2 regions of the Streptomyces odontotermitis genome follow, and region 2 is predicted to be linked to the other one. Evidence: riboswitches for the same ligand, from Rfam matches in the RefSeq annotation. Region 2 holds a riboswitch; the other holds the start of a gene.

Region 1 (7,492 bases), on a different contig from region 2:
CCGTGACCGCGGGGTACCGGGCCGCCTTCCTGCCGCGCGCGGAGGGCGGTGAGACCCAGGCGCAGTGCATGCTCGGGTTCTTCGCGGAGGACGCGGGCGACACGGAGGAGGCGGAGACCTGGCACCGCAGGGCGGCCGACCGCGGCCACGTCGACTCCTGTGTCCAGCTGGGGAACCTCCTCGCCGGACGCGGCGCCGGAGCGGAGGCGATCCCCTACCTGGAGACAGCCGCCGAGGCGGGGAAGCGGGAGGTGCTGCCCCTCCTCGGCCGCCTCCTCCAGGAGCGCGCCGTCCACTACCTCCGCCGCGCGGAGTCCCACGGCGACGCGGCGTCGGCGGCCCGCCTCGAAGGGCCCCTCGTGCCGCCGGACGACCCGTCGGTGGCGCCCTGACCCTTAGTACCGTTGCCCCTGGGCGAGTTGACGCTGGGGATGGGTGATCGATGGACGCGGAGTTGGCGGCGCTGGCGGCTGCGGGTGGCTCGGCGCTGGTGCGGGCGGCGGCGACGGATGCGTGGGTGACCCTACGGGACCGGGTGGCGGAGCTCTTCGGGCGCAACCAGGAACTCGAAGGGGTACTCGACCAGTCCCGGGAGGCCCTGCTCGCTCCGGAGGACAGCCACGCGCGGTACGCCGAGGGCGAGTTGACCGGCGAGCTGCGCCGCCTCCTCGCCGACAACCCGGCCGCCGCCGACGAACTCCGCGCCCTGGTCAAGGAGTTCGAGCCCTCGGCGGACCGCGACGGGGCGATGCCGGAGGCTGCCCCGGCCACCTCACCCACGCCGCAGGAGCGACCGGCGCCGCGCGTCTCCCGCGACCACGTCGACTTCAGCAAGGGCACCTTCCACGGCTCGGTCATCGGCGCCCAGCACATCTACGGCTCCCGGGGCGGCGGCGCGCACGCCCCCGACTGGCGCCCCGCCCAGGAGCTCGGCCCCGCCGAGATCGGCGTCCGCCCCACCCGCCGGGCCCCCGGCTTCCCGGACATCCCGCCCTACGCCGCCCGCGACATCGACCCCGAGCTCGCCGCCGCCCTCGACGGCGGCGGCTTCGTCCTGCTCCTCGGCAAGCCCTGCTCCGGCACCTCGTACACGGCCTGGAACGCCCTGCGTGCCCTGGACGGCCACCAGGTCTACGCCCCCGAGCGCGGCGCCGACCTGCGTGCGCTGCTCGGCCCGGTCAAGGAGAACCCGGGGCAGTACGTCCTGTGGCTCGACGACATCGAGGGGCATCTCGGTGAACGGGGCCTGGAACCAAGCCTGTTGGAGCGATTCAAGGTGCTCGGCGTGCGCGTCCTCGCCACGATGGACCCCGACACCTATTACGAGCGCAGGACCGGGTCGAGCCCCGGCGACCGGGCCATCGCGCATGCGCGGACCGTCGAACTGCCGGGGCGGTGGACCGAGGCGGAGTTCGCGCGGCTGGCCGAGCACATCGAGGACCCACGGTCGTACGAGGCATACCTCTGGTCCGAGAGCGGCAACCCACCGGCCCACCTGGCCCTCGGCCACCTCCTGCACGAGGAGTGGCAGCGCCTCAGCGCCCGGGAGGCCGCCCCGGCGGGCGTCGCGGGCATCGCGGTCGTACGGGCAGCCCTGGACGTGGCGCGCTGTGGGTACGCGGGGGCGGTGCCGCTGGAACTGCTCGTGGGCCTCGGGGCGCCGGGCGAGACGGAGTGGGCGGGGAAGGAGCGGTGCGGGTACGCCGGGTTTCTGGTGCCGGGGGAGAAGCCGGCGACGTGGCGGGCTCATGAGGCGCTGGTGGCGGGGGAGTTGAGGGCGGGGGAGCCGGTCGCGGACGAGCTGCGGTGGGACGTGTACAACGAGACCGCCAGCGGCTCCCCGGAGGAGCGTGCGGTGCTCGACGGGCTGATTGCGGTGCTGCGCGCTCGCGCGCGGGCCGGGGACAGGGATGCCGCGTACGACCTGACCCACGTGCTCCTTGACGGGGACGAGAACGAATCGTGGCTGCGTGCGGCCGCCGACCGGGGGCACGCGGACGCGATGGACGACTTCGCCGCGGTGCTCCAGAAGCAGGGGAAGGCGGACGAGGCCCTCACCTACTTGGAGCGCTCCACCGCGAACGGCAGCGCGTGGGCGGCCGCCAGGCTCGCCCGCCACTACCGCACCCGCGCCGAGGAGATCCTCACGCCGACCGCCGCGGAGCGACGTGGCAACGCGGTGGCCCTCGGTGACCTCATCGCCGGTACCCCGGGCCGCGAAGCCGAGGCTCTGCGGCACTACCTCACGGCATGGCGCAGCGGCGGCGGCGGAGTCGCCGCCCTGCGCATCGCCGACTTCCTCCGCGACCACGGCCGCCCCGACGAGGCCGAAGCCTGGTACCGCCACGCGGCCGAGGCGGGGGGCACCCTCGCTGCCCACAGCCTCGGCCTGCTCCTCGCCGCCACACGCGGCCTCGACCCCGAGGTCGAACAGCTCCTCACCCGGGCCGCCGACGCCGGTCATGCCCCTGCCGCCACCGCCCTCGGCGTCCTCAAGGCGGGGCAGGGAGACATCAAGGCCGCGCGCGCCCTCTACAAGAAGGGAGACGCAGGCGGCGATCCCGAAGCCGCCTATCGGATGGGCTGCCTCATGAAGAACCCCGCGATCCGCAAGGAGTGGCTCCAGCGAGCCGCCACCCGCGGCCACTACCAGGCAGGCAAGGACATCGGCGCGTTCGAGCCGCCCCCTGCTCCGGATACGGTCGAGGAGTGACCGACAGCTCTACCCCGACGCCCCGAACACCCGCGACGCCCGAGAACCCGGAGTCCCCCGGCACCCCGGAACTCTTCACCTGGGAATTCGCCACCAACCCCTACCCCGCCTACGCCTGGCTCCGCACCCACGCCCCCGTACACAAGGCGACCCTCCCCAGCGGCGTCGAGGCATGGCTGGTCACCCGGTACGCGGACGCGAAGCAGGCCCTCGCCGACCAGCGGCTCTCCAAGAACCCGGACCACCACGCCGAGCCCTCGCACGCCAAGGGCAAGACCGGCATCCCGGGGGAGCGCAAGGCCGAGCTGATGACGCACCTGCTCAACATCGACCCGCCGGACCACACCCGGCTGCGCCGCCTCGTCTCGAAGGCGTTCACCCCGCGCCGCGTGGCCGAATTCGCTCCGCGCGTGCAGGAGTTGACCGACCAGCTCATCGACCGGTTCGCGGCCGAGGGCGAGGCCGACCTCATCCACGACTTCGCGTTCCCGCTCCCCATCTACGCCATCTGCGACCTGCTCGGCGTCCCGCGCGAGGACCAGGACGACTTCCGGGACTGGGCGGGAATGATGATCCGGCACGGGGGCGGGCCGCGGGGCGGGGTCGCGCGGTCGGTCAAGAAGATGCGGGGCTATCTCGCCGAACTCATCCACCGCAAACGCGCCACGCTCCCCGCCGAGCCGACACCCGGCGAGGACCTGATCTCCGGTCTCATCCGGGCCTCCGACCACGGCGAGCACCTCACCGAGAACGAGGCCGCCGCGATGGCCTTCATCCTCCTGTTCGCCGGGTTCGAGACGACCGTGAATCTCATCGGCAACGGCACGTATGCCCTGCTCACCCACCCCGAGCAGCGCGCCCTCCTGCAGTCCTCCCTCGACCGGGGCGACACCGCGCTGCTCGAGACCGGCATCGAGGAACTCCTGCGCTACGACGGCCCGGTGGAGCTCGCCACCTGGCGGTTCGCCACCGAGCCCGTGACCATCGGCGGCCAGGGCATCGCCGTCGGCGACCCCGTCCTCGTCGTGCTCGCCGCCGCCGACCGGGACCCGGAGCGCTTCGAAGGGCCCGACACCCTCGACCTCGCGCGCACCGACAACCAGCACCTCGGGTACGGGCACGGCATCCACTACTGCCTCGGCGCGCCCCTCGCCCGGCTGGAGGGACAGCGGGCGCTCGCCACCCTGCTCACGCGCCTGCCCGACCTGCGGCTCGCGGCGGAACCTGCCGATTTGCGCTGGCGCGGCGGGCTCATCATGCGCGGACTGCGCACGCTGCCGGTGAAGTTCACGCCCCCGGAGAACTCGGCCGGAAGCGACGGAAGCTGACGTTCCGTCAGGGCTGTGACTTTCACGTGATCTCCGCTGCATCGACTTGTGACAAGCGTTCGAGTCCCGCTACGTTCACCAGTCATCGCGGCACCACCCGCGACCGTGGCGTCCCGCGTCACGGCAGCCACGGAAAGGCACGCGCATGCTCTCCGGGAACGGTCGTCACCGTCGCCCCCGTCAGGCCCCTGCTCTCGTCGTCGCGGCGGGGGTCGCCGGATCTGCCATCGCCATCCCGCTGCTCGGCGCCACCAGCGCGAGCGCCGCGGACGCCGCGACCTGGGACCGGCTCGCGGAGTGCGAGAGCGGTGCCTCCTGGAGCGCCAACGAGGGCAACGGCTATTACGGCGGGCTGCAGTTCTCGCAGGAGGTCTGGGAGAACTACGGCGGTCTCGACTACGCGCCGAGCGCCGACCAGGCCAGCCGCTCCCAGCAGATCGCCGTCGGCGAGAAGGTGCTGGAGGACCAGGGCCCCGACGCCTGGCCGAGCTGCTCCGCGGTGGCCGGACTCACCCAGGACGGCACCGCCCCGGACGTCGACCCGGGCGCTCCCACTCCGGAGCCCACCGACTCCTCCGGCCCGTCTGACGCCCCGTCCGACCCCTCTTCGGAGGCCCCCGGCGACGGCGGCAGCGGTAGCGACAGCGGCAGCGACGGTGGCGACACGCCCGGAACCGGCGGTCCCTCCCGAGACAAGAATCACGACGAGCCGGGCAACACGGACGAGACGTCCAAGCCGTCCGACGACGCCTCGAAGCCCTCCGAGGGCTCCGCCGAGCCGTCCGACGGTGCCTCCGAGCCCTCGGACGACGGTGCCGAGCCGTCCCCGTCCAAGCCCTCCGGCAGCGGCAGCGGCAGCGAGGACCCGGACAAGTCCGGCCAGGACGGGCCCACTTCCCCCGGCGGCGACCAGGCCACTCCCGCGCCCGACCCGTCCGACTCCGCACCCTCCAGTGGTGGCCGCCACCGCGGCGGCCACGCCGACGAGGGGGCCCACGACGGCGCCAAGGACCGCTCGGGGCGCCACGCCTCCCGCGGGCAGTCGCGTGACAAGGACGCGGCCGACGGCACCTACACGGTCCGCCCCGGGGACAGCCTCTCGGCGATCGCCGACGACCTTGACGTGCACGGCGGATGGCCCGCTCTCTACGACGGCAACAAGAAGGCCGTCGGAGCCGACCCGGACCTCATCCTTCCCGGTCAGCGCCTCGATCTGGGCGAAAAGTAAGGGAAGTTGACGGTAGGCACCCGGCCTCCTTATTCGTAAATGTCCGGTTTGGCGCGAGTGAGAGATGGGTCTCAGAAGCCCTGATCGTCTTTGAAATTCCGGGGATCGCGTGCCTACGGTCATCACCGCTCGCCACTGCGGGCCCCGCCGGTCGGTACGCCGAATCCTGCCAACCGCCGGACGGGAACAGTCGTCGCGTCAAGCGCCGTAGGCAGGAGCGGGGGACCCAAGGTTTGCGCCGGGCCCACCCGGACGGCGGCTCAACACAGGAGCCGCCGGACGGGGTTGGGAACGGCTAGGGGTTAAGTCGCGCTCAAGGAAGCGCGGCCGGGCACTCACTGGCCCGAACCCGACAGCTCACCTCGCAGGCGTCGGTGAGGGGATCTAACTCATGCTGCGTTCCAGCAAGGGCAAGCACCGTCGTCCGTCCAAGGCCACCCGCGTCGTCACGCTCGCCGGCGTCACCGGCGTCGCCGCCGCCGCCCCGCTGATGGCGGCCGGCTCCGCCTCCGCCGCCACCGGCGCCGAGTGGGACGCCGTCGCCCAGTGCGAGTCCGGCGGCAACTGGTCCATCAACACCGGCAACGGCTACCAGGGCGGCCTGCAGTTCTCGCCGTCGACCTGGGCCGCCTACGGTGGCACCAAGTACGCGCCCACCGCCGACAAGGCGTCCAAGGCCCAGCAGATAGAGATCGGCGAGAAGGTCCTCGCGGGTCAGGGCAAGGGTGCCTGGCCGAGCTGTGGCGTCGGCCTCTCCAACGCCTCGTACAGCGGTGGCGGCTCCGCCGAGCAGCAGCAGCCGCAGCAGCAGGCCCCGAAGCCGCAGCCGAAGCCGCAGGCCGAGCGCACCGAGCAGGCCCCGCAGCAGCAGAAGTCGCAGGCCCAGCCGCAGCAGACCGCCCCGAAGTCCGACTCGAAGAAGACCGTCGAGACCCCGACCGGCAAGACGGTCAAGAAGGGCGACGGCGAGTACAAGGTCAAGAAGGGCGACACGCTCTCCAAGATCGCCGAGTCGCACCACGTCAAGGGCGGCTGGCAGAAGGTCTACAAGCTCAACGGCGACATCATCGACGACGCCGACTTCATCTACCCGGGCCAGCAGCTGCACCTCAGCTGAGGCTGACTGCCCCACCCCGCCCTGACCTGCCGCAGGGCACACCCCGTCCCCACGGGCTCCCCGCCCCGGTGCGCGTATCCCCCGTACGCACCGGGGCGGGGGCGTGTCCGGACCCCTGCCCGGCCCCCATGCCGATCTCCATGCCGAACCCATGCCGATCCCCATGTCGGCCCCGTGTTCGCTACTAGCGAGTAGAGAAGATGGGCTTACGCCCTGATTCCAAGGTATTTGGGCCCCTGTTCGTCCCAGGAGGCGGGCGGTCGGCTGGCCGAAGCTCCGGAGCCCGTTAGGCTCAGGAGGCGCAGGGCCAAAGCGACCCCGCGTACCGCGCGTACTCGCGTCACATCCCAGAAGGAGATGCTCGTGCCGTCCATCGACGTCGTCGTAGCCCGGGAAATCCTGGACTCCCGAGGCAACCCCACGGTCGAGGTCGAGGTCGGCCTCGACGACGGCAGCACGGGTCGTGCTGCTGTCCCGTCCGGCGCCTCCACCGGTGCCTTCGAGGCCATCGAGCTCCGTGACGGTGACCCCAACCGCTACCAGGGCAAGGGTGTCGAGAAGGCCGTCCTCGCCGTCATCGAGCAGATCGGCCCGGAGCTCGTCGGCTACGACGCCACCGAGCAGCGCCTGATCGACCAGGCCATGTTCGACCTGGACGCCACCGACAACAAGGGCTCGCTCGGCGCCAACGCCATCCTCGGCGTCTCGCTCGCCGTCGCGCACGCCGCCTCCGAGGCGTCCGACCTGCCGCTGTTCCGCTACCTCGGTGGCCCGAACGCGCACCTGCTGCCCGTCCCGATGATGAACATCCTGAACGGCGGGTCGCACGCCGACTCGAACGTCGACATCCAGGAGTTCATGATCGCCCCGATCGGCGCGGAGTCCTTCTCCGAGGCCCTGCGCTGGGGCGCCGAGGTCTACCACACCCTCAAGAAGGTCCTGAAGGACAAGGGTCTGTCGACCGGCCTGGGCGACGAGGGCGGCTTCGCCCCGAACCTGGAGTCGAACCGCGCCGCGCTCGACCTCATCCTCGAGGCCATCAAGCAGGCCGGCTACGTCCCCGGCGAGCAGATCGCGCTCGCGCTCGACGTCGCTGCGTCCGAGTT
Region 2 (7,492 bases):
CCCGCCGCGCGCTCCCGCAGCACCCGCCGCCGCTCCCCGGCGAAGCGTTCCGCCCTGCTCACCGTCGCGGTGCCCTCGGTGTGCGTGATGGGGGTCGCGGGCATCGCCGCCGCGTCCGTGAGCAACCTCGGCGGCGGTGACGACGGCAAGGACACGACGGCCTCCGCCCCGGACCCCACGTCCGTGAAGCCCGCCGCCGCCAACAGCAAGCTCGACACCCAGCTGGAGAACCTCTCCGCCGACGCGGGTGACTTCGCGGACCGCGCGAGCCGCACCCAGAAGCGCATCGACCTCAAGGCGAAGAAGGACGCCGCGGAGAAGAAGGCCGCCGCGGAGGCCGCGCGCAAGGAGCGGCTGCGGCCCAAGTTCGCGCTGCCCGTCAAGCAGCACGGCCTCAGCGCGTACTACGGCCAGGCGGGCGTCAACTGGATGTCCGTGCACTCCGGCATCGACTTCCCCGTCTCGTACGGCACGCCCGTGATGGCCGCCACCGACGGCGTCGTGTCGACGAAGTGGAACAGCGCCTACGGCAACATGGCGGTCGTGACCGCCAAGGACGGCACGGAGACCTGGTACTGCCACCTCTCCACGCACAAGATCATGAGCGGCGAGGTCAAGGCGGGCGACGTCATCGCCTTCTCCGGCAACTCGGGCAACTCCACCGGCCCGCACCTGCACTTCGAGGTGCGCCCCGGCGGCGGCTCGGCCATCGACCCGCTGCCGTGGCTACGCAGCCACGACCTCGACCCGACGTAACTCCGGCCGCCCCCGGGCGCGTTCGTCTCCGGGCGCGTTCGTCTCCGGGTTACAGCTTCTCCACCGGCGCGTACCGCAGCAGCAGGCGCTTCGGCTTGGGCTCGCCGAAGTCCACCGTCGCCTCCGCGTTCGCGCCCGTGCCCTTCACTCCGACGACCGTGCCGAGACCGAACTGGTCATGGGTGACCCGGTCCCCGACCGCGAGCGAGACCACCGGCTTCTCGTTGGCCCTGCGCGTCGCGAAGCCCTGCGGGCCGCCCGCGCGCGAGCGGGACGAGGACAGCGAGGCGGCGACACCGGCCGCCGGTCCCGAGGAGGCCGGGGCGCCCATCGAGCCCGTGCGCTTCCAGTCCACGTGGACCTCGGGGATCTCCTCCAGGAAGCGCGACGCCGGATTGTACGAGGGCTGGCCCCAGGCGCTGCGCATCGCGGAGCGGGTGAGGTAGAGCCGCTCCCGCGCGCGCGTGATGCCCACGTACGCGAGGCGCCGCTCCTCCTCGATCTCCTTGGTCTTGCCGAACGTGCGCATGTGCGGGAAGACGCCGTCCTCCATGCCGGTGAGGAACACCACCGGGAACTCGAGGCCCTTGGCGGTGTGGAGCGTCATGAGCGTGATGACGCCGGAGCCGTCGTCCTCCTCGTCGGGGATCTGGTCCGAGTCGGCGACGAGGGCGACGCGCTCCAGGAAGTCGGAGAGCGAACCGGCGGGGGCGGCGCCTTCGTCGGCATCGGCGGCGGCGTCGGCGGCCGTGTCGGTGTCGGTGTCCGTCCCCTCCTCGGTCGCGCCGTTGTCCTGCTCGAACTCCAGGGCCACGGCGGCGAGTTCCTGGAGGTTCTCGATGCGGGTCTCGTCCTGCGGGTCGGTGGAGGACTGCAACTCGGCCAGGTAACCGGTCCGCTCGAGCACGGCCTCCAGGACGACGGCCGGGCCCGCGCCGGACTCGACGACCGTGCGGAGCTCCTCCATGAGGGTGTTGAAGCGCTTGACGGCGTTGGCGGAGCGGGCCGCCATCCCGTACGCCTCGTCCACGCGCGCGAGGGCCTGCGGGAAGGAGATCTTCTCGCGCTGCGCGAGCGCGTCGATCATCGCTTCGGCGCGGTCGCCGATGCCTCGCTTCGGCACGTTCAGGATGCGGCGCAGCGGCACCGCGTCCTCGGGGTTGGCGAGGACCCTCAAGTAGGCGAGGACGTCCCGGACTTCCTTGCGCTCGTAGAAGCGGACGCCGCCGACGACCTTGTAGGGCAGGCCGACGCGGATGAAGATCTCTTCGAAGACACGGGACTGCGCGTTCGTCCGGTAGAAGATCGCGACGTCGCCCGCCTTGGCGTCGCCCGCGTCCGTGAGGCGGTCGATCTCGTCGGCGACGAACTGCGCCTCGTCGTGCTCGGTGTCCGCGACGTAGCCGGTGATGCGCGCGCCCGCGCCCGCGTTGGTCCAGAGATTCTTGGGGCGGCGGCTCTCGTTGCGCTCGATGACCGCGTTGGCGGCGCTCAGGATCGTCTGCGTGGAGCGGTAGTTCTGCTCCAGGAGGATCGTCGTCGCGTCCGGGTAGTCCTCCTCGAACTGGAGGATGTTGCGGATGGTGGCGCCGCGGAAGGCGTAGATGGACTGGTCGGCGTCACCCACGACGCACAGCTCGCCCTGTTCGCCGGGATCACTGCCCTCTCCGGAGGGGCCCACCAGCTCGCGCACCAGCGCGTACTGCGCGTGGTTCGTGTCCTGGTACTCGTCGACCATCACGTGGCGGAAGCGGCGGCGGTAGTGCTCGGCCACGTCCGGGAAGGCGCGCAGCAGGTTGACCGTCGTCATGATCAGGTCGTCGAAGTCGAGGGCGTTGGCCTCGCGCAGGCGCGACTGGTACATCGCGTACGCCTCGGCGAGGGTCTTCTCGAAGCCGTCGGCGGCCTGGGCGGCGAAGTCCTCCTCGTCGATCAGCTCGTTCTTCAAGTTCGAGATCTTGGCGCTGAAGGACTTGGGCGGGAACTTCTTCGGGTCCAGGTCCAGGTCGCGGCAGACCAGGGCCATCAGGCGCTTGGAGTCCGCCGCGTCATAGATCGAGAAGGAGGACGTGAAGCCCAGCTTCTTGTACTCGCGGCGCAGGATGCGGACGCAGGCGCTGTGGAACGTCGACACCCACATCGCGTTCGCCCGCGGCCCGACGAGCTGCTCGACGCGCTCCTTCATCTCGCCCGCGGCCTTGTTCGTGAACGTGATCGCGAGGATCTGGCCCGGGTGCACGCCGCGCTCCGCGAGGAGGTGGGCGATGCGGTGGGTCAGGACGCGGGTCTTGCCCGAACCGGCGCCCGCGACGATGAGCAGGGGGGAGCCGGCGTGGACGACGGCCGCGCGCTGGTTCTCGTTCAGCCCGTCGAGGAGCGCCGCCGGGTCGAGGACCGGGCGGGGGGCGCCGTCGCGGTAGTGCGCGTCCCGGGGCGGCGGGGGCGCGTCGAACTTCCCGCCGAACAGGTCGTCCGGAATGGGCTCCGGAGCGCTGTCCTCGGGCGGCGGCGGGGGCTCTTCCTCATGGGCCTGCGAGGGCTTGAGGTCCGCCAGGAAGCTGTCATCAAAGAGGCTGCTCATCGCCTCCCGAGTCTAGGCGGACCCACTGACAACCCGCCCCGGGTTCCGGCCACCCGCCCCGCGGCACCCCTCGCGCCACCCGGTGCACGCGACCGGTCACGCTGCGCCACCGGCCGTCAAGGGCGCGTCTTGGCCTTCGTAAAGTCACGAAAATGTATCGGGCATATCGAACATCAACCTTCACACGGAGCACACGAGTTGGCTAGCGTGCTCCGCGGGCCGCACGTGATCCCACCGGCGAACCCCGCCGGGAACGCGCGGCCTCCGCCGAGTCCGACCCCCTCGGAGCCGGGGACCCACCAAGACCTTGGGGTGAATCGGTCCCGTACGAAGTACGGGACTGTAGGGCAGCCTTCCGAACCACCCGCCCGAACCCGACAGCTAACCCGGTAGGCGGTCTACGGAAGGAGTCGCCTCCCTTGGCGTCGCACCGCAAGCCGCGGACCCGCATTGCCGGAATACGTACAGCCCCCGCCATCGGCATCACGACGGCGGCCCTCACCTCCGTGGCCCTCCTGTCGCAGAGCGCGAACGCAGCGCCCTCCGCCCCGCAGAAGCCGAGCCTCGAAGAGGTCCAGAAGAAGGTCGACGCCCTGTACCACCAGGCGGGCGTGGCCACACAGAAGTACAACTCGGCCAAGGAGAAGACCGAGAAGCAGCGCAAGAAGGTCGACCGCCTCCTGGACGACGTGGCCAAGCGCACCGACAAGCTCAACGACGCCCGCCAGGAGCTCGGTTCGTTCGCGGCCGCCCAGTACCGGACCGGGGCCGTCTCCGAGACCGCCACGGCGATGCTGGCCAGCGACCCGCAGGGCTACTTCGACCAGAACCACCTCTCGGACCGCCTCACCGCGCGCCAGAAGAGAGCCGTCGACACCTTCCAGTCGCAGCAGGCGTCCGCGACGAAGCAGCGCACGAAGGCGGCGCAGAGCCTCAAGAGCCTGAGCCGGTCGCGGGACGACCTGAGGACGAGCAAGCAGGACGTCCAGGGCAAGCTCCGCGAGGCCCGTGAGCTCCTGTCGAAGCTGACCGCCGAGGAGAAGGCGCGGCTCGCGGCGATCGAGAAGAAGAAGGAAGAGGCCGCCAAGCGCAAGGCCGCCGAGCTGGCCCGCAAGCAGCAGGCCGAGGAGGCGCGCAAGCGCAAGGCCGAGGAGGCCGCGAAGCAGAAGGAGCAGGAGAAGGAGCAGAACGGCGGCTCCGACTCCGGTTCGGGGTCCGGGTCCGGCTCGGGTTCCGGCTCCGGCTCCGGTTCGGGCAGCACGGACGGCAGCTACGCCACCAAGGCCGCCAAGGTGATCGACTTCGCCGAGGCACAGATGGGCAAGCCCTACGTGTGGGGCGCCACCGGACCCGACTCCTTCGACTGCTCCGGGCTCACGCAGGCCGCGTGGAAGTCCGCCGGGATCTCCCTGCCGCGCACCACCTGGGACCAGGTGAAGGTCGGCACGACGGTGAAGACCGCCGACGCCAAGCCGGGCGATCTCGTCTTCTTCTACGACGACATCAGCCACGTCGGGATCTACATCGGCAACGGCAAGATGATCCACGCCCCGAAGCCGGGCGCGAACGTCCGCGTCGAGTCGATCTACTACATGCCGATCCACAGCGTGGTGCGGCCCGCGTAACCCTCTCCTGGAACACGAAAAGGGCACCCACACGCGTGGGTGCCCTTTTTCTCCGCGGGCTCAGGTCCGGAGCACCGCGTGCAGGCTCAGGTCCAGAGCACCGCGATGAAGATGTTCGCCGTCGTGAACAGGCCCACCGTCCCGAACATCGCCTTGTCCACCTTCTCGTCGTCCCGCTTCACATAGACGAGCGCGAGGATCACGATCAGCAGCCCGAGCTTCACGCCGATCTTGATGTTGTTGACCGGGTTGTCGTCGGCCTGGTTCAGGCCGACCAGGACGACGCCCGTGACCAGCATGGTGAGCGCGCCGTGCAGCATGGCCGGCGTGAAGCGGGCCGCGCCCGCGCCGATCTGCTTCATCTGGGTCAGGAAGCCACCCAGGAGCGCGGCGATGCCGATGATGTGCAGGCCGACGAAGAGATGGATGAGTAGGTCCATGAGTCCGGAGCCTAACCGGGCCGATAGCACCACTTGACGGCGAGGTCGCCCACAAACACCACATCGGTCACGGACGTAAGGGAGTGGGACGCCGCCCCGCGGGCAGCTCGGTCACATACGGTCATCGCATCGTCCCCTTGCGTCAGTTGCGGACAATCCGTCACCAACTCGTGACGCTCAGGTTTAGCGTCCTTGCCCAGGTGACCGGCTCCCCACCGCCGCTCGGACCAGGGGCGGCCGTCGGCCACCACCGCCGAGAAGTCCGGCGGCGGCCCCGTTCCCCTGTGCGGGCCGCCGCCGGACGCGAAAGGGGCCCGACTCGTGGCAGCGCACCGCAAGCCCAAACAGCGCTCGCTCAGCGGCCATACGGCCCGTACCGCCGCCACCCTCGCACTCGCGTCGGCAGCGACGGCCACCGCGTTCGAAGGCACCGGACACGCGGAGCCCAAGCTCAGCCCCGCCGAGGTGAAGGCCAAGGTGGACGCCCTCTACCACCAGGCGGAGGCCGCCACCGAGAAGTACAACGGCGCCAAGGAGAAGGCCGACAAGGCGGACAAGGCCCTGGACGGGCTCCGCGACGAGGCGGCCCGCAAGGAGGACCGGCTCAACTCCGCGCGCGAAAGTCTCGGTTCGTACGCCGCCGCGCAGTACCGCACCGGCGGCCTCGACCCGTCCGTCCAGCTCGCGCTCTCCTCCGACCCCGAGCAGTTCCTGGACCGCGCGACGCTCGCCGACCGCGCGGGCAGCAGGCAGGCCGCGGCCGTCACCCGCGTCCAGGAGGAGCTGCGCGGGATCGACCGGCTGCGCGGCGAGGCCGACGACGAGCTCGCCGACCTCAAGTCCCGCCAGGCGGAGCTGAAGCGGCACAAGAAGACGGTCACCAAGAAGCTGAGCGAGGCGCGGCGGCTGCTGTCCGAACTCACCGGGGACCAGCGCGCGGACGTCACCGACGAACTCGCGGGCGGCGGCCCCGCCCGTGACGCCAGCGACACCAGCGGCGCCTCCCGCGCCGACGCGAGGGCCACCCCCGCGGGAACGTCCAAGGCCCCCAACTCCCGCGCGGCGGCGGCCGTTTCCTACGCCTACAAGGCGCTCGGCAGCCCCTATGTGTGGGGCGCCACCGGCCCGAGTGCCTTCGACTGCTCGGGCCTCACCCAGGCCGCGTACCGCTCGGCGGGGGTCGCCCTGCCGCGCACCACGTACTCCCAGATCGACGCGGGCCGCCGGGTCTCACGCTCCGAACTGCGCCCCGGCGACCTGGTGTTCTTCTACTCGGGCATCAGCCACGTCGGCCTCTATGTGGGCGGCGGGCAGATGATCCACGCCCCGAACCCGAGCGCGCCGGTGCGGCTCGCACCCATCGACCAGATGCCGTTCGCGGGCGCCACGCGGGTGGTGTGAGTCCCGCCCACGACGGGGCGTCAGGCCCTCAGACCAGCCGCCGGGCCGTCGCCCACCGCGTCAGCTCGTGCCGGTTCGACAGCTGCAGCTTCCGCAGTACCGCCGAGACATGGGACTCGACCGTCTTCACGGAGATGTAGAGCTGCTTGGCGATCTCCTTGTACGCGTACCCGCGCGCGATGAGGCGGAGGACCTCGCGCTCGCGCTGGGTGAGGCGGTCCAGGTCCTCGTCGATCGGGGGCGCGTCCGTTGACGCGAAGGCGTCCAGGACGAAGCCCGCGAGGCGGGGCGAGAAGACCGCGTCGCCGTCCTGGACGCGGAAGACCGAGGCCACCAGGTCCGTGCCGGTGATGGTCTTGGTGACGTAGCCGCGGGCGCCGCCGCGGATCACGCCGATGACGTCCTCCGCCGCGTCCGACACGGACAGGGCGAGGAAGCGGACCGGGTTCTCCGTGTCGGCCATCAACGGGGCGCAGCGGCGCAGGACTTCGACGCCGCCGCCGCCCGGCAGGTGCACGTCCAGGAGGACGACCTCGGGCCGGGTGGCCGTGATGACCGTGACCGCCTGGTCGACGTCGGCGGCCTCGCCGACGACCTCGACGCCGGTGCGCTCGGTCTGGCCGATCTCCGCCTGCACGCCCGTACGGAACATCCGGTGGTCGTCGACGAGGACGACCCGCACGCGACGC

What was found. A riboswitch is a leader RNA that binds a small molecule or an ion and turns the genes downstream of it on or off. The one in region 2 is predicted to bind cyclic di-AMP.
Region 1: linked by a shared signal. The riboswitch ahead of ACQB60_RS13075 (transglycosylase family protein) and the one ahead of ACQB60_RS35590 (C40 family peptidase) in region 2 are both predicted to bind cyclic di-AMP.

Annotation. Positions count from the first base shown of each region.
Region 1 is NZ_JBNJLS010000003.1:516,154-523,645, forward strand. Features, by position in the region: gene ACQB60_RS13055 (tetratricopeptide repeat protein) at 1-392, shown strand, start outside; gene ACQB60_RS13060 (tetratricopeptide repeat protein) at 443-2,713, shown strand; gene ACQB60_RS13065 (cytochrome P450 family protein) at 2,710-4,041, shown strand; gene ACQB60_RS13070 (transglycosylase family protein) at 4,187-5,269, shown strand; cyclic di-AMP (ydaO/yuaA leader) riboswitch at 5,463-5,655, shown strand; gene ACQB60_RS13075 (transglycosylase family protein) at 5,661-6,386, shown strand; gene eno (phosphopyruvate hydratase) at 6,750-7,492, shown strand, end outside.
Region 2 is NZ_JBNJLS010000019.1:55,963-63,454, reverse strand. Features, by position in the region: gene ACQB60_RS35600 (M23 family metallopeptidase) at 1-756, shown strand, start outside; gene pcrA (DNA helicase PcrA) at 806-3,337, opposite strand; cyclic di-AMP (ydaO/yuaA leader) riboswitch at 3,593-3,748, shown strand; gene ACQB60_RS35590 (C40 family peptidase) at 3,757-4,962, shown strand; gene ACQB60_RS35585 (hypothetical protein) at 5,049-5,402, opposite strand; gene ACQB60_RS35580 (C40 family peptidase) at 5,724-6,803, shown strand; gene ACQB60_RS35575 (LuxR C-terminal-related transcriptional regulator) at 6,832-7,492, opposite strand, start outside.